Polyangium spumosum: one gene and its partners. Each later gene encodes a partner of the first gene's protein in a complex. Links are inferred from orthologs where the notes say so. Each region holds a gene or a part of one and is shown in the gene's direction. Other genes may lie near its edges. The genes, in order: secY, secG and secA.

Region 1 (5,111 bases):
GGAACCGTTGCAAGGTGTGCGGCCGTTCGCGGGCTTATTACCGCGATTTCGAGCTCTGCCGCATCTGTCTTCGTACGTTCGCGCTCCGAGGCGAGCTGCCGGGCGTGATCAAGGCGAGCTGGTGATGCCATGATGACCGATCCGATCGCCGACATGCTGACCCGGATCCGGAACGCTGCCCTTGCGCGGCACGATCGGACCGAGGTTCCTGCAAGCAAAATGAAGCAGGCCGTTGCCGAGATCCTCAAGTCCGAGGGTTACATCGCGGATGTGCGGCCGAGTGAAAGCAACTCTGGGAAGCTGACGATCGTGCTGAAGTACGGGCGTGACCGCTCGAGCGCGATCGACGGCGTCCGTCGGGTGAGCCGCCCGGGGCGACGCGTGTACGTCAAGCACGACCGCATCCCCCGCGTGCTCTCCGGGCTCGGGATCTCGATCCTGAGCACCTCCCACGGCCTGATGAGCGACCGCGACGCCCGCAAAAACAAGCTCGGAGGCGAGCTCCTCTGCGAGGTGTGGTGATGCAGACGGCTACGACGCAACAAAGCGAGACCGCCAAGACCTCGCGCATCGGCAAGCGGCCGGTGGACGTCCCCAAGGGCGTCACCGTGGCGGTGCAGGGGCGCAAGCTCGAGGTCAAGGGCGCCAAGGGGCAGCTCGCGCGCGAGCTGCCCGCCTCGGTCGAAGTGAAGGTCGACGGCGCCAAGGTGCACGTGACCTCGACGGCCCCCGGGCGTGATGGCTCGCGGCTGCAGGGGCTCGTGCGTGCGCTGCTCGCCGGCATGGTGAAGGGTGCGTCCGACGGCTACGAGCGGGTGCTCGAGCTGAAGGGCACCGGTTACCGTGTCGACTTGAAGGGCACGACGCTCACGTTCGCGCTCGGGTATTCGCACCCGGTCGTGTTCAACGTGCCGAAGGGCCTCACGGCGACGATCCCTGCGGATTCGAAGGGCACCGTCCTCGTCCTGAATGGCGCCGACAAGGAGCTCATCGGGCAGACGGCTGCGACGATCCGCGGCTTCCGTCCGCCGGAGCCCTACGGTGGCAAGGGCGTTCGTTATCGCGGCGAGCGCGTTCGCGAGAAGGCCGGTAAGGCTGGCGGTAAGGGCGGCAAGAAGTAACCGAGCGGGGCGACCTCGTGTCGCCCCTACAGGTACGGGGTTACGACCATGGCTATGAAGATCGTCGGACGGGAGCGCCGCAAGCTCCGCATTCGCAAGAAGGTGAACGGCTCGACCGCTCGCCCGCGCCTCACCGTCTTCCGCAGCGCGAAGCACATCTACGCGCAGGTGATCGACGACACGACGGGTCAGACCGTCGCGCATGCGTCGACGCTGTCGAAGGACCTCAAGGGCACGCTCGACAACGACAACAAGGTCGACGCGGCGAAGAAGGTCGGGGCGCTCATCGCCAAGATCTGCAAGTCGAAGAAGATCGACCGTGTCGTGTTCGATCGGAACGGCTACCTCTATCACGGGCGCGTGAGCGCCCTCGCTCAGGCCGCGCGAGAGGCGGGGCTCGAGTTCTAGCCCCGCAGGCGCCGGACCCGCGGGGGTCTCGGGTCTCGGGCGATAGCGAAGACTTCACGGACGACGAAGAAGGCACGGTATGGCGTTCGATCAGGTCGACGAAGAAAAGCTCAAGGAGCGGGTGATCCACATCAACCGCGTCGCCAAGGTCGTGAAGGGCGGGCGGCGCTTCAGCTTCTCGGCGCTCGTCGTAGTGGGCGACGAGTCGGGACATGTGGGCGTCGGCCTGGGCAAGGCCAACGAGGTCCCGGAGGCGATCCGGAAGGGCAACGACCAGGCCCGCAAGAACATCTTCCGCATCCCGCTCGACGGGGCGACGATCCCGCACGACGCGTTCGGGCACGTCGGCGCGGGCAAGGTGCTCCTCAAGCCGGCGAGCCCTGGAACGGGCGTCATCGCGGGCGGCGCGGTGCGCGCGGTCGTCGAGTCCGCGGGCATCCACGACGTTCTCTCGAAGTCGCTCGGCACGAGCAACCCGCACAACGTCGTTCACGCGACGGTGGCGGCCCTCAAGGCGCTGACGAGCGTGGAGCAGGTCGCGGGCCGGCGCTCGATGCAGGTGGACGATGTGGGTTGGCAGCGCAAGGGTGCTGGCGTGACGGGCGGGACGAACCGTCGTCGCGCCAGCCAGATGCCTCCGGCTCGCAACCCGCAGGGGGGTGAAGGAGGTACGCCGTGAAGAGCCATCTCCGCGTGCGGCAGACGGGCAGCATGACGAACCAGACCGAGCACACGCGCAAGGTTTTGCGGGGCCTCGGCCTCCGCAAGCCGGGCAGTGAGGTGCTCGTGGCCAACACGCCCTCGTTCCGTGGCATGGTCAAGAAGGTGCTCCACCTCGTTTCGGTCGAGGAAGTCGACGGCAACGGCGCGCAGGCGTCGAAGTAAGGAAGCGTAGCAGCATGGACATCCTCTCGAAGCTTCAGGCCCCGGAAGGCGCCAACAAGAAGGAGACCCGCGTCGGTCGCGGCGTGGGCTCCGGCCTCGGCAAGACGGCGGGGCGCGGCCAGAAGGGCCAGAAGGCCCGGTCGACGGGCAACATCGGCAAGAAGCACTTCCAGGGCGGCCAGACCCCGATCCAGCGCCGCCTCCCGAAGCGCGGCTTCCGCAACCCGCTCGCGGCGATCGTCGCGAACGTGAACGTCGGCGACCTCGAGATCTTCGAGGCTGGCGCGGACGTGAATCAGGAAGCGATGGAGGGCAAGCGCCTTCTCCAGGGTCGTTACGACCTGATCAAGGTGCTCGGCGACGGCGAGCTCACGAAGAAGCTCACCGTGACGGCGCACCGGTTCTCGAAGAGCGCGATCGCCAAGATCGAGGCGGCGGGCGGCAAGGCGATCGTGCTTGCGCCTGGCAAGGCTTCGGCGCAAGCCTAACGTCCTTTCGGCCCGAGCCCCCCCAAGGCAGCACACCGACGTACCATGGCCACACTCGCGGGAATTGCGAACTTCCACAAGGTCCCGGAGCTCCGGCGCAGGGTGATCTTCACCCTCGTGATGCTGGCCGTGTACCGCATCGGGGTCTTCGTCACGGTCCCCGGCGTCGACCGCGCCGCCATGTCGAAGTACATGGCGAAGCAGTCGGGCGGATTGCTGAACTTCTTCAACATGTTCTCCGGCGGCGCGCTGGAGAACTTCTCCCTCTTTGCGCTGGGGATCATGCCGTACATCTCGGCATCGATCATCATCCAGTTGATGGGCATGGTCTACAAGCCCATCGACGAGCTGCGCAAAGAGGGAGAGCAGGGGCGCCGCAAGATCGACCAGTACACGCGCTACGGCACGGTCGCGCTGTCGCTCTTCCAGGCGTATGGCAGCGCCAAGCTCGTCGAGGGCTGGTCGGCCTCGGATGCCGGCGCGGGCATCGTGACGCACCCCGGGATCGGCTTTCAGCTGATGACGATGATCACGCTGACCACGGGGACGGCGTTCCTCATGTGGATCGGCGAGCAGATCACGGAGCGCGGGATCGGCAACGGCATCTCGCTCCTGATCTTCGCGGGCATCGTGACGGGCGTGCCGGGCTGGGTGGGCAGCTATCTCGCGACGAACGCGGGCAACATCCAGCCGCTCACGATCGCGGCGGTCGCGGCGTTCGTCGTCGGGGCGATCGCGGTGATCGCGTTCTTCGAGAACGGGCGCCGGCAGATCCCGATCGTGTACTCGCGTCGGCAGGTGGGGCGGCGCGTGTACGGCGCGCAGAACGCGCACTTGCCGCTCAAGGTGAACACGGCGGGCACGATCCCGCCGATCTTCGCCTCCTCGCTGCTCATGTTCCCCGCGACGCTGGCGAACATGAACGTGCCGGGCGCGGACAAGCTCCAGTCGATCGTGAGCGGTGGAGGCTGGGTGTTCAACACCGGCTACGCGCTCCTGATCGTGTTCTTCTGTTACTTCTACACGAGCGTCACGTTCCAGCCGGTCGACGTGGCGGAGAACCTGAAGAAGCAGCAGGCGAACATCCCTGGGATTCGGCCTGGCAAGCAGACGGCGGACTACATCCAGGGCGTGATGAACCGCATCACGTTTGGCGGCGCGATGTACGTCGCGGCCGTGTGTGTCGTGCCGGCCATCGTCGGCGACCTCCTGCGCGTGCAGATCACGTTTGGCGGGACGTCGCTCATGATTGTCGTGGGTGTTGCGCTGGATACGGTCAATCAGATCGAGGCGCAGCTCATCACGCGCAGCTACGAAGGGCTCACCGGCCCTGGGGCGAGCCGCATTCGTGCGCGGCGCCTCCCCGAGGGATGAGAAGGGGGATCTTCGGATGATCGTGATCTTGGTTGGCCCTCCTGGCTCGGGCAAAGGCACGCAGGCGAAGGTGCTCTGCGGCAAGTTTGGGGTCCCGCAGATCTCGACGGGGGACATGCTTCGTGCGGCCAAGGCGGCCGGCACGCTCGATCCTCGTTACCGCGCCATCATGGACGCGGGCGGCCTCGTTCCGGACGAGGCGATGATCGAGCTCATCGACAAGCGCATCGACGACGCGGACTGCAAGAACGGGTTCTTGCTGGACGGTTTTCCGCGGACGGTCCCCCAGGCCGAGGCGCTCGAGCGTCTGCTTGCGGGTCGGGGCCTCGCGATCGATGCTGTTTTGCAGCTCGATGTGGCGCGATCTCTCCTGGAGGAGCGGTTGATCCACCGTCGGACCGACAAAAGGTCTGGACAGATCTACCATCTCGTCTATAATCCGCCGCCCCCGGATGCCGAGCTAGAGCATCGGGCGGACGATAGGCCGGAGGCCGTCGGAAAGCGTCTCGATGCGTACGAGGCGATGACGGCGGCGCTCCTGCCCTACTACGAAGCAAAAGGTCTCCTCCGGCGGGTCGACGGCGTCGGCAAGCCTGAGGAGGTCACGGCGAGGGTGCTAGGGGCCCTTGGCCGAGCGCAGTCGGAAGAGTCATGAGGCGATCGAACCAAGCGAAACCCGCGAAGGAACCGAAGGGCGACAAGCTCGAGTTCGATGGCGTCGTGCAGGAAGCTCTCCCGAACGCGATGTTTCGGGTAAAGGCCGACAATGGTCTCGGGGTTCTCGCGACCATCAGCGGCCGGATGCGTCAGTACTACATCAAGATTTTGCCCGGCG
Region 2 (5,209 bases), on another replicon or contig:
GCGCCGGTCGCGAAGGTCATGCTCGACGAGTTCGGGATCGTGCGTGGCCTCATGACCACGATCCACTCCTACACGAACGACCAGCACATCCTCGATCTGCCGCATCGCAAGGGTGATCTGCGCCGCGCGCGCGCGGCGGCGGTGAACATGGTCCCCTCCTCGACGGGCGCGGCGAAGGCGCTCAGCGAGGTCATCCCCTCGCTCAAGGGCAAGTTCGACGGCCAGGCGATCCGCGTGCCGACGGTCGACGTCTCGCTCGTGGACCTCACGCTCGAGACCGAGAAGCCGCTCTCGAAGGACGCGATCCACGCCGCCATGAAGCGCGCGGCCGAGGGCCCGATGAAGGGCGTCCTCCAGTACACCGAGCTCCCGCTCGTCTCGGGCGACTACATCGGCAACCCGCACTCGAGCATCTTCGACGCCACGCTCACGCAACACGTCGGCGACCGGTTCGCGAAGATCTTCTCCTGGTACGACAACGAGTGGGGCTTCTCGCAGCGCATGATCGACCTCGCGAAGCTCATGGTCGCGAAGGGCGTGTGAGGCCATGAAGCTCACCGGCATCCGCACGATCGAGGACCTCGCCAAGGACTCTGGACTCGCCAACAAGCGCGTCTTCATCCGCGTCGACTTCAACGTCCCGCTCGACAAGAAGACGGGCGCGATCACCGACGACGCGCGCATCCGCGAGTCGCTGCCCACGATCAAGCTCGTGATGGACGCGGGCGCGAAGGTCATCCTCGCCTCGCACCTCGGCCGGCCGAAGCCCGGCAAGCACGAGGGCTCGTCGCTCGAGCCCGCCGGCGCGCGCCTCGCCGAGCTCACGGGCTACGAGGTGCACCTGACCGACGACTGCGTCGGCGACGGGCCGAAGAAGGTCATCCACGACCTGCGCACCGGCCAGGTCTGCCTGCTCGAGAACCTCCGCTTCCACGAGGAGGAGGAGAAGGACGAGGAGAACTTCGCGCGTCAGCTCGCCGAGCTCTGCGACATCTACGTGAACGACGCGTTCGGCGCGGCCCACCGCGCCCACGCCTCGGTGCACGCCTTGCCGCGCATGATCCGGGATCGCGGCGCCGGCCTGCTCATGCTGAAGGAGCTGCGCTCGCTCGCGCGCCTGCTCGATCGGCCCGAGAAGCCCTACGTCGCGGTGCTCGGCGGCGCGAAGGTCTCGGACAAGATCGCCGTCGTCGAGTCGCTGCTCAACGTCGTCGACACGCTCTGCATCGGCGGCGCCATGGCCAACACGTTCCTCGCGGCGCTCGGCAAGAAGGTCGCGTCGAGCAAGATCGAGGACGACAAGCTCCCGCTCGCCCGCACGATCCTGCAGAAGGCGCGTGATCGCGGGGCCTCGGTGCTGCTGCCCGTCGACGTCGTCGTGGCCAAGGGCCTCGACGCGGAGAGCGGCACGGCCGTGAGCGTGGACAGGATCCCCGACGGCACCATGGCGCTCGACATCGGCCCGAAGACCGTCGAGCTCTTCGGCGGCGCGATCGATCGCGCGAAGACCGTCTTCTGGAACGGCCCCATGGGCCTCTTCGAGTCGAAGGCGTTCTCGAACGGCACCTTCGAGATCGCCCGCGTCATGAGCCGCGCCGAGGGTTTCACCGTCGTCGGCGGCGGCGACAGCGCGGCGGCGGTCCGTGCCGCGGGCGAGGACATCGCCAAGGGCATGGATCACATCTCGACCGGCGGCGGCGCTGCGCTCGAGCTCATCGAGGGCCGGAAGCTGCCGGGCGTGGAAGCGCTCCGCTCGGCCGTGGCGGAGGAAGCGTCGTGAACGTCGCGCGCCGCCCCCTCATCGCGGGCAACTGGAAGATGAACGCCGGTGGCCAGGACGCGTGCAGCCTGGCCATGGGCGTGGTCGAGGCGGCGCGCCGCTCGGCCCGCGTCGACGTCGTGATTTGCCCGCCGTTCACGGCGCTCGCCGCGGCCGCGCACGAGCTCTGGGAGTCGAAGAGCGCGGTCATGCTCGGCGCGCAGAACATGCACCCCGAGCCCGCCGGCGCCTTCACCGGCGAGATCAGCGCGTCGATGTTGAAAGACTCCGGCGCGACCTGGGTGATCCTCGGCCACAGCGAGCGCCGGCAGATCTTCGGCGAGACCGACGAGCTCATCGAGCGCAAGGTCGCCGCGGCCCTGCGCGCCGAGCTCCGCCCGATCGCCTGCGTCGGCGAGACGCTGGAGGAGCGCGACGCAGGAAAGACGCTCGAGGTCGTCGAGCGCCAGACGCGCGCCTTCCTCGACGAGCTCGCCAAGCGCCCGGGCGTCGGGGTCATCGCGTACGAGCCGGTCTGGGCGATCGGGACGGGCAAGGTCGCCCGCCCCGAGGACGCGCAGGAGGTCCACGCCATGATCCGCGGCCTGCTGGCGAGCGTCTCCGAGGAGCTCGCCACGTCCACGCGGATCCTTTACGGCGGCAGCGTGAAGGCCGACAACGCCGAGGGCCTGCTCGGCCAGATCGACGTCGACGGCGCCCTCGTCGGCGGCGCCTCCCTCGACGCGGCTGGCTTCGGCAAGATCATCGACAGCGCCGAGCGGCTGGCGGAAGCGGCGGAACGAGGGTAGAACGTCGCCGAGCGCCGATGCTGACCTCCGTGCTGAACGTCCTCCACGTCATCGTTTGTTTCTTCCTGATCCTCGTGGTGCTCCTGCAGCAGGGCCGCGGCGGCGGCCTCGGCTCGTCGTTCGGCGGCGGCGCGCAGGTCTTCGGCGGGCGCGGCGCGGGCAACTTCATGACGCGCCTCACCGCCATCTGCGCCGCGATCTTCATGCTCACCAGCATGTCCCTCGCGTACCTGTCCTCCGCGGGTGACCGCGAGCTCAAGCAGTTCGAGACCCAGCAAGGCAAGTAGCCCCCGCGGTGGATCGCAAGCGCGATCTCGCGCTCGTCGCGCTCGTCAAGACGATCGCCGTGGCGATCGTGATCGCCACCGGCTTCCGCGCGGTCAGCGATGACGATTTCGCGCGCGTCGTCATCGCGCAGGAGTTCGCGTTCAAGCCGAAGCTCGACCCGACCGGCACGAGCTGGTTGCCCTTCCCCTTCTGGATCACGGGCGCCGCGATGCTCGGCGCCGGGCGCACGCTGCTCGTCGCTCGTATCACGGCCTTCCTCCTCGGCGTGATCTCGGCGGTGCTCGTCGCGCTCGCCGCGCAGCGCCTCGCGAAGAACCGCACGGCGGCGCTGCTCGGCGCCGTCCTCGCCGCTGCTTTCCCCTGGAGCGCGCGCCTCGGCGTCGCCACCGTCCCCGAGCTGCCCACCGCGGCGCTCACCCTCTTCGCGATGGCCTCCCTCGTGGGCCCGCGTGACCCGCGCGCGCGCCTCTTCGGCGGCCTCGCGCTGCTCGGCGCCACGCTCTCGCGTTACGACGTCTGGCCCATCGCGGCGGCGTTCGCCGCCCTCACCACCCTCGACGCCCTGCGCGACGCGGACCGCTCCTTCCACGCGCGGGACCGCGCCCTCTACTTCGTCGGGGCGACCGTCGCGGCGCTCGGCCCTCTGCTCTGGGTCACGTGGAACCACTTCGCCCGCGGCAATGCCTTCGACTCCCTCGACCGCGTCGCCGCGTATCGCCGCGCCCTCGGCGGCGGGGACGACGCTCCTCTCGCGCGCCTCTTTGCCTATCCGATTGCCATGGCTCGCCACGAGCCCGAGCTCTTTTTTGCGCTCGCCATTCTCCTCGGGCTCGCCGCGCTGCCGACGCTCCGCGCCTCGGCGCGGGAGACCCTTCGTCCTTACGCTCGCCCGCTCGCCCTCGCCGTCTTCCAGCTCCTCGCGCTCTCGGCGGCGCTCGTCAAGGATGGCGCGCCGACCCATCACCCCGAGCGTGCGCTCCTCGTGGGCCTGCTGCTCTGCGCGCTGCTCGTCGGCGACCTCGCGGCCACCTTGCTCCCTCGCGCGAGCCAAAAGGCTCGCCTCGGCGCGGGCGTGGCGGCGGCCTTGCTCCTCGTCTTCAGCCTCGTCATCGTGCGCCGCTGGTATCGCGGCGAGGGCTTCGTCCCGCGCGCCGACGAGGTCGCCATCGGCGCCGCCGCGCGTGCGCTCGTCCCGCCTGGCGAGCGGATCCTCGTCGAGGTGCGCGATTATGGCCATTTCGCCGTGACCGCTGCGCTCGGCCGCCCCGAGGACGTCGTCCTCGATCGTGACCTCGATCCTCGCAAACCCGCCGCGGCCTCGAGCTTCGACGCCCCCGAGGGCCTCCCGCGCCGCCTCGAAGAGACACGCGCGCGTTTCCTCCTCGGCCGCACCTCGAGCCCTGCCGCGCGTGAGCTCGGCCCGCCGCGCGCCGTCGTTGGGCCGTTCGGGCTCTGGCAGTACGGGAGCCATTGATTCGATGCAACCACCTTCCGTCCACCCCTCCGCCATCGTCGACGAGCCCTCGTGTCTTGGCGAAGGCACACGAATCTGGCACTTCTGCCATGTCATGCCGGGCGCTCGTATTGGCCGGCGGTGCGTGCTCGGCCAGGGCGTCTTCGTCGCAGGCGGCGTCGTCGTCGGGGACGACGTGCGTATCCAGAACCATGTCTCGCTCTACGAGGGCACGATCGTCGAGGACGCCGTGTTCCTCGGCCCCTCCTGCGTCCTGACGAACGTCACGAACCCGCGCGCGGAGCTCGATCGCCGGGGCCTCTACGAGAAGACCTTGATCCGCCGCGGCGCGACGATCGGCGCAAATGCGACGATCGTGTGCGGCACGACCGTGGGTCGATATGCGTTCGTCGGCGCGGGCGCGCTCGTCACGCGCGACGTCCCTGATTATGCGCTCGTGACCGGCGTCCCTGCGCGGCGGACGGGGACCATGAGCCGGCACGGGCAGAAGCTCGGCCGGCCCGGGCCCGACGGCGTCATGGTTTGTCCCGAGAGTGGATATCGATATCGGGTCGAGGGAGGGATCGTCCGTTGCCTCGACCTCGACGAAGAGGCGCCCTTGCCTTCGGGCGGGCGGGCGGCGGGGAAAGCCTACCTGAGGGGTTGAGGCGCTACTTCTTTTCGCCGCCGCCGAGCCCCTTGCCGAGGCCCTTGAAGAAGTCGTCGACGACGTTCTGAAAACCCTTCATGCCGGCGCCCGCGACGCAGCCCATGGCTTCGCCGCACGTCTTGGCCTCGTCGACGCACTCGATGCCCTTGTCAACCGGCTCCTCGCCGGCGACCTTGCGCCATTGCTCGACCTCCTCGACGCAGCGGTCGAGGTCCTCCTTCGTCCCGTTT
Region 3 (5,866 bases), on another replicon or contig:
GGCGCGCGGCGAGGTGCCGAAGGGGCTGCGCGTGGGCAACGTGACCGGCGACTTCGTGTTCAACGACGTGCCCGACGGCAAGTACGTCGTCCTCGCGGCCTTCGAAAACGACGGCCTCGTGCGTGATCCCGACACCTCCATCGGCGGCACGCAGATCGTCCACATCGAGGTCGCCGGCCAGAACATCACGCTCGCGGAGGGCTTCAAGGTGACGGGCTCGCTCGCGACGGTCTCGCCCGGCAAGGACGCGATCGAAGAGGTGACGGGCACGCCCACGTTCGTCTGGGCCGACGACTCGAGCGAGGACATGTACGAGCTGCGCGTGTTCGACGCGTTCGGCGTGCTGGTCTGGGAAGACCTGGCCGTGCCGAGCGTGAGCGGCTCGAAGGACGTGACCGTGCAATACGGCGGCGAAGCGCTGACCCCGGGCATGATCTACCAGTTCCGCGCGACGTCGATGAAGGACGGCGTGCCGATCTCGCAGACCGAGGACCTGCGCGGCGTGTTCGTCGCCCGCTGATCCGTCTTTCCCCGACTTCCCCGATCCCCGTAAAACCTAGGCTTTCTTTCGAGCCTCCCCCCGAGAGGTGACCATGATGAACTTGCGTCTTTGGAAATCCTGGCTCGCAGCGAGCGTGACGCTCGCCGCCACGGCCGTGCTCGCCGCCGCCTGCGGCTCGGACGGCGACGGCACGTCCGGCAGCAGCAACAACAACGACACCTGCTCGTTCGGCGGCGAGAAGTGCGCCGCCGGCTGCAGCCCGGCGTACGGCTGCATCGAGTGCGCGAGCAACGCAGATTGCCCCTCGAACGAGCCGCTCTGCGTGCTCGGTCGCTGCGAGGAGTGCGCGACGACGGAGCACTGCGCCGTCGCCGAGGCGTGTTTCCCGCGCGATTTCAAGTGCGAGCCGAAGTGCGCCACGAACGGCGACTGCCCCGGCGACTCGCCGATCTGCGACGTGGCCACGGGCGCGTGCCTCGGATGCGTGACGAACGCCGACTGCAAGGACAACAAGAAGCCGATCTGCGATCCGGTGCGCAAGCAGTGCGGCGCCTGCGCGACGAACGCGGACTGCGCCGTCGTCTCGCCGATCTGCGACCAGCAAAAAGGCGAATGCAAGGAGTGCCTGGTCGACGCCCACTGCCCGTCCGGCTCGCTCTGCGGGACCGACGCGAAGTGCCACTCGGCCTGCACGTCGGACGCGAACTGCGAGGACCCGGGCAAACCCGTCTGCGACCTGTCCGACAACTCCTGCGTGGAGTGCCTGACGAACACGCACTGCGGCGCCGCCGAGCCGATCTGCGACGGGAGAAACTGTCAGGTCTGCCTGACGAACGCCGACTGCACGAACCCACAAACCCCGGTCTGCAAAGACAAAAACGAGTGCGTGGTCTGCCTGGCGAACGCCGACTGCAAGGACCCGCTCTTGCCGATCTGCAAAGGTGAGCTCTGCGTGCAGTGCGACAAGGACGAGCACTGCCTCGATCCGCTGAAGCCGAAGTGCGAAAACCAGGTCTGCGTGGCCCCCTGAGCCGCCCGAACCCTGGAGATCCCGCCGTTCGCTGGAAGGATGCGCAGCTCCGCGACATGCTGCTAGAGTGCCGGCCCCCGAGCACGAGTGGCGGAACTGGCATACGCACCGGGTTTAGGTTCCGGCGCCGAAAGGATTGAGGGTTCGACTCCCTCCTCGTGCACTCGTCTTCCCGACGTGGGGGGCTCCCCTCCACGTCGCTCCGCTCCGTTGCGGGAAGCGCTCCGAATCGTTACCAGTTGCGGACCGCAGGATTTGCGCCCGCTTGCTGTACGGACTACGTTCGGCAGGCTCCGCGCCATCCCCCCGACACCTCGATCCGACCAAGGCGAAAGACGATGCTCACCTGGGCGATGAAGAAGATCTTCGGCACCTCGCACGATCGTGCCATCCGCCGCATGCGACCGAAGGTCGAGGCCATCGGGGCCCTCGAGAAGGACCTGAAGAAGCTCTCCGACGCAGAGCTCCAGGCGAAGACGGCCGAGTTCAAGACGAAGCTCGACAACGGCGCGACGCTCGACGACATCCTCATCCCGGCCTTCGCCGTCTGCCGCGAGGCCTCGAGGCGCGTGCTCCGCATGCGTCACTACGACGTGCAGCTCATCGGCGGCATGGTCCTGCACCAGGGCTCGATCGCCGAGATGCGCACGGGCGAAGGCAAGACGCTCGTCGCGACGCTGCCCTGTTACCTCAACGCGCTCGAAGGCAAAGGCGTGCACGTCATCACCGTGAACGACTACCTCGCCAAGCGCGACGCCGAGTGGATGGGCAAGCTCTACGGCGCCCTCGGCCTGAGCACGGGCGTGGTCGTCAACCAGCAGAACGACGTCGACAAGCGGCACGCCTACCGCTGCGACATCACGTACGGCCAGAACAACGAGTTCGGCTTCGACTACCTCCGCGACAACATGAAATTCTCGGCGCTCGACTACCACCAGCGCCCGCTGAACTACGCGATCGTCGACGAGGTCGACTCCATCCTCATCGACGAGGCCCGGACGCCGCTCATCATCAGCGGCCAGGGCGAGCGGTCGAGCGACAAGTACCGCGTCATCAACGAGATCATCCCGCGCCTTCGCAACGAGGAGCACTTCAACGTCGACGAGAAGGGCCACTCCGTCACCCTCACCGACGACGGCGTCGAGCTCGCAGAGAAGCTGCTCTCCGCGATCGGGGTCCTGAAGAGCAAGAACCTCTACGACCCGATCAACCTGGAGACGCTGCACATCCTGAACCAGTGCCTGCGCGCGCACACGCTCTACAAGCGCGACGTCAACTACCTGGTGAAGGAGGGCAAGGTGATGATCGTCGACGAGTTCACCGGCCGCGTGCTCGCGGGTCGGCGCTGGTCGGACGGCCTGCACCAGGCGGTCGAGGCCAAGGAGAACGTGCGGATCCAGGAGGAGAGCCGCACGATGGCGACGATCACGTTCCAGAACCTCTTCCGCATCTACAAGAAGCTCTCGGGCATGACGGGCACGGCGGACACCGAGGCCTCGGAGTTCCACAGCACGTACAAGCTCGACGTCGTCATCATCCCGACGAACAAGAACATCATCCGCACGGACGACGAGGACGTCGTCTACAAGACCGAGCGCGAGAAGTTCACCGCCGTCGTCAACGAGATCATCGAGAAGCACGAGAAGGGCCAGCCGATCCTGGTCGGCACGACGAGCGTCGAGAAGAGCACCGCGATCGCGAAGATCCTCGCGAAGAAGGGGATCAAGCACAGCGTGCTGAACGCCAAGCAGCACGAGAACGAGGCCTACGTCGTGGCGCAGGCCGGTCGCAAAGGCGCGATCACGGTCAGCACGAACATGGCCGGCCGCGGCACCGACATCCTCCTCGGCGGCAACCCCGAGATGCTCGCGAAGCTGCGCTTCAAGGAGCAGAACCGCCTCCCCGAGGCCGAGCCCGAGGCGTACGAGGAGCTCGTCGAGCAGATCCGCAAGGAGTGCGAGGCCGAGGGCAACGAGGTGCGCGAGATCGGCGGGCTCTACATCATCGGCACCGAGCGCCACGAGTCGCGGCGCATCGACAACCAGCTCCGCGGCCGCGCCGGCCGGCAGGGCGACCCGGGCATGAGCCGGTTCTACCTGTCGCTCGAGGACGACCTCATGCGGATCTTCGCGGGCGACCGCGTGAAGAACCTCATGGAGAAGATGGGCATGCCCGACGACGAGCCCATCGAGCACCCCTGGGTCACGAAGAGCGTCGAGAACGCGCAGAAGAAGGTCGAAGAGCGCAACTTCGACATCCGCAAGAACCTGCTCGAGTACGACGACGTGATGAACGCGCAGCGCAAGACGATCTACGACATCCGTCAGCAGCTGCTCGTGGGGCGCTACTCGCCCGACATCGTCGACGAGGAGGGCAAGGCGACGGGCGAGAAGCGCACGATCAAGGCGCTCCCGAGGCTCGTCGAGGACGTGGTGCCGGACGTCGGCTACCTGCTCGGCATGTTCGCGGCCGACCCGATCTCGCCGCGCGACAAGGACGGCAACCCGCGCACGCTGACGCGCAAGGACTTCGAGAAGGTCGAGAAGTTCGTCGAGGCCGAGAACCTGCAGAAGGAGCTCTACACGCGGTACGGCGTGAAGATCACCTTCGAGGGCCGCGAGGACGAGGGGGTCGAGATCTACGACGAGTGCGTGGAGCTGATCCCGCGCGCGCTCACCGAGCAACGCGAGCGCTTCCTCGACCTGATGGACCGCATCATCGGCGCGATGGTCGAGGAGAGCTGCCCGCCCCGCAAGCCGCCGGAGGACTGGGACTGGGGCGGGATCTTCCAGGGCTTCCGCGAGCACTTCGGGATCGAGCTGCCCGACGAGATCAGCGAACACGCCGACCCGCAGCAGCTCGCCGAGGACCTCTACGACCGCGCCGAGAAGGCCTTCGAGGCCCGCGAGAAGGAGATCGGCACGGAGCTCTTGCTGCGCATCTTCCGGCACATCTACCTGGAGGAGCTCGACAAGTCCTGGGTCGATCACCTGACCGACATGGACCACCTGCGCGACGGCATCGGCCTGCGCGGCTACGGTCAGAAGGACCCGAAGCAGGAGTACAAGAAGGAGGGCTACAACCTCTTCGTGACCATGGTCGCGCGCGTGCAGTCGAACGTGATGACCAAGGTCTTCGCGATGAAGGTGCGTCGCGAGGAGGAGGAGCAGGCGATCGAGGAGCAAGACCTCGCCCGCCACGCCGCGCAGCTCGAGCACGCCGTGGCCCACCACGACGAGGAGCTGCCGCCCGGCGCCTCCGAAGAGCCGCCCCCGCAAGAGCCGATCGTCAAGGCCGAACAGGAGTGCCCCTGCGGCAGCGGTAAGCCCTTCATGCAGTGCCACGGCGCAGAGGACGAGGCGTCCGTATGAGCGCCGCCACGTCGAACAGGCCAGTCCACCCGTCGATGGTGCTCGGGGCTTACCTCGAGCGCTTCGTCCGCGCGCGTCGCGTCGCCGTGCTCGGAGACGCGACCCTGGAGCTCGCCGAGCGGCTCGTCGAGCGCGGCGCGCGGCTCGTCCACGCCTACGATCCCGACGCAGCACGCGCGGCCGAGGCCTTCACGCGCACCTCGCAGGACCGCGAGCGGCACGTGACGCACGCGGTGCTCGCAGGAGACCTCGGCGTGCGCGACGGGGCCTTCGACGTGGTCGTGGTGCCCGATCTCTCGATCTTCGCCGACCCGTCCGAGGTGCTGCGCAGGGCGCGCAAGCTCGCCGGCTCGGCCGGCATCGCGGTGATCGCCTCGCCGAACCCCGACGCGTCCCGCCGGCTGCTCGCGCTCTCCGCGCAGCGCAACAAAGAAGCGTCGCCGCCCGGGTATTACGCGCTCTACGACCTCGTCTCGCTCCAGTTCCCGGTCGTGCGCATGCTCGGGCAAGCGCCGTTCGTCGGGTACACGGTGGCGGACTTCGCCGCGGGCCCGGATCTCGAGGTCAGCGTCGACACGTCGCTCCTCCAGGCGACCGAGGAGCCCGAGCACTTCATCGCCATCGCCAGCGAGCGCAAGGTCTCCGTCGACGCGTTCGTCGTCGTGGAGCTCTCGCTCGCCGAGGTGCGCGACGCGATCGGGGCGACGGGCGCGAAGGCCGCGGACGCCGGGCGCGTGAAGGAGCTCGAGACCGCGCTCGCCGCGCACGACGAGCGCAGGCGCACGGACGAGAAATCCGCCGAGGAGCGCGCAGCCGCAGCCGTGGCGACCGCGGCCCGCGTGGTCGAGCTCGAAGCGAAGCTCGAACGGCTGCGCGAGGTGGACACGCGCGCCGGCGACGCGCACGTGCGCGCCGAGCGGCTGACCCACCAGATCCGCGACCTCGAAGAGGAGCTGCGCCGCC

The links.
Region 2: secY (region 1) and secG share a complex: the UniProt entries of both Escherichia coli proteins name them as parts of the sec protein translocase complex. The link is inferred for Polyangium spumosum from one-to-one orthologs.
Region 3: the proteins of secY (region 1) and secA are in contact, whole or in part, in a crystal structure (PDB 3DIN), measured with the Thermotoga maritima proteins. The link is inferred for Polyangium spumosum from one-to-one orthologs. Residues at the interface, in WP_004081795.1 of Thermotoga maritima: Glu108, Gly109, Glu110, Glu111, Ala236, Glu237, Arg238, Arg239, Ile240, Thr241, Ile242, Gln243, Tyr244, Ala245, Arg246, Arg247, Val248, Thr249, Gly250, Arg251, Arg252, Val253, Tyr254, Gly256, Ala257, Ser258, Thr259, Tyr260, Leu261, Pro262; in WP_004082002.1 of Thermotoga maritima: Glu261, Ala262, Arg263, Lys300, Ala301, Arg302, Thr303, Ile304, Ile305, Leu323, Tyr324, Asp325, Pro326, Val329, Ser330, Tyr333, Ile336, Lys340, Phe345, Val349, Glu363, Phe364, Tyr374, Ser375, Gly376, Gly377, Glu393, Ile395, Thr482, Ser483.

The regions. Positions count from the first base shown.
Region 1 is NZ_WJIE01000006.1:211,067-216,177, forward strand. Bases 2,307-5,111 are described here. They hold secY (preprotein translocase subunit SecY), read left to right. Parts: upstream 2,307-2,947; coding sequence 2,948-4,276; downstream 4,277-5,111. Other genes in these bases: rpmD (50S ribosomal protein L30), read left to right, coding at 2,307-2,414; rplO (50S ribosomal protein L15), read left to right, coding at 2,429-2,902; GF068_RS21855 (adenylate kinase), read left to right, coding at 4,293-4,931; infA (translation initiation factor IF-1), read left to right, coding at 4,928-5,111. Also shown: GF068_RS21815 (type Z 30S ribosomal protein S14), read left to right, coding at 1-125; rpsH (30S ribosomal protein S8), read left to right, coding at 130-522; rplF (50S ribosomal protein L6), read left to right, coding at 522-1,121; rplR (50S ribosomal protein L18), read left to right, coding at 1,170-1,529; more of rpmD, read left to right, coding at 2,205-2,306. UniProt on the Escherichia coli protein: The central subunit of the protein translocation channel SecYEG. Consists of two halves formed by TMs 1-5 and 6-10.
Region 2 is NZ_WJIE01000003.1:345,557-350,765, forward strand. Bases 1,324-4,226 are described here. They hold secG (preprotein translocase subunit SecG), read left to right. Parts: upstream 1,324-2,597; coding sequence 2,598-2,855; downstream 2,856-4,226. Other genes in these bases: GF068_RS11420 (phosphoglycerate kinase), read left to right, coding at 1,324-1,780; tpiA (triose-phosphate isomerase), read left to right, coding at 1,777-2,568; GF068_RS11435 (glycosyltransferase family 39 protein), read left to right, coding at 2,864-4,226. Outside these bases: gap (type I glyceraldehyde-3-phosphate dehydrogenase), read left to right, coding at 1-543; more of GF068_RS11420, read left to right, coding at 548-1,323; more of GF068_RS11435, read left to right, coding at 4,227-4,330; GF068_RS11440 (acyltransferase), read left to right, coding at 4,335-4,976; GF068_RS11445 (hypothetical protein), read right to left, coding at 4,981-5,209. UniProt on the Escherichia coli protein: Subunit of the protein translocation channel SecYEG. Overexpression of some hybrid proteins has been thought to jam the protein secretion apparatus resulting in cell death; while this may be true it also results in FtsH-mediated degradation of SecY.
Region 3 is NZ_WJIE01000003.1:783,940-789,805, forward strand. What follows is about bases 1,544-5,103. They hold secA (preprotein translocase subunit SecA), read left to right. Parts: upstream 1,544-1,870; coding sequence 1,871-4,903; downstream 4,904-5,103. Other genes in these bases: GF068_RS13255 (class I SAM-dependent methyltransferase), read left to right, coding at 4,900-5,103. Also shown: GF068_RS13235 (hypothetical protein), read left to right, coding at 1-520; GF068_RS13240 (hypothetical protein), read left to right, coding at 594-1,532; more of GF068_RS13255, read left to right, coding at 5,104-5,866. UniProt on the Escherichia coli protein: Required for protein export, interacts with the SecYEG preprotein conducting channel.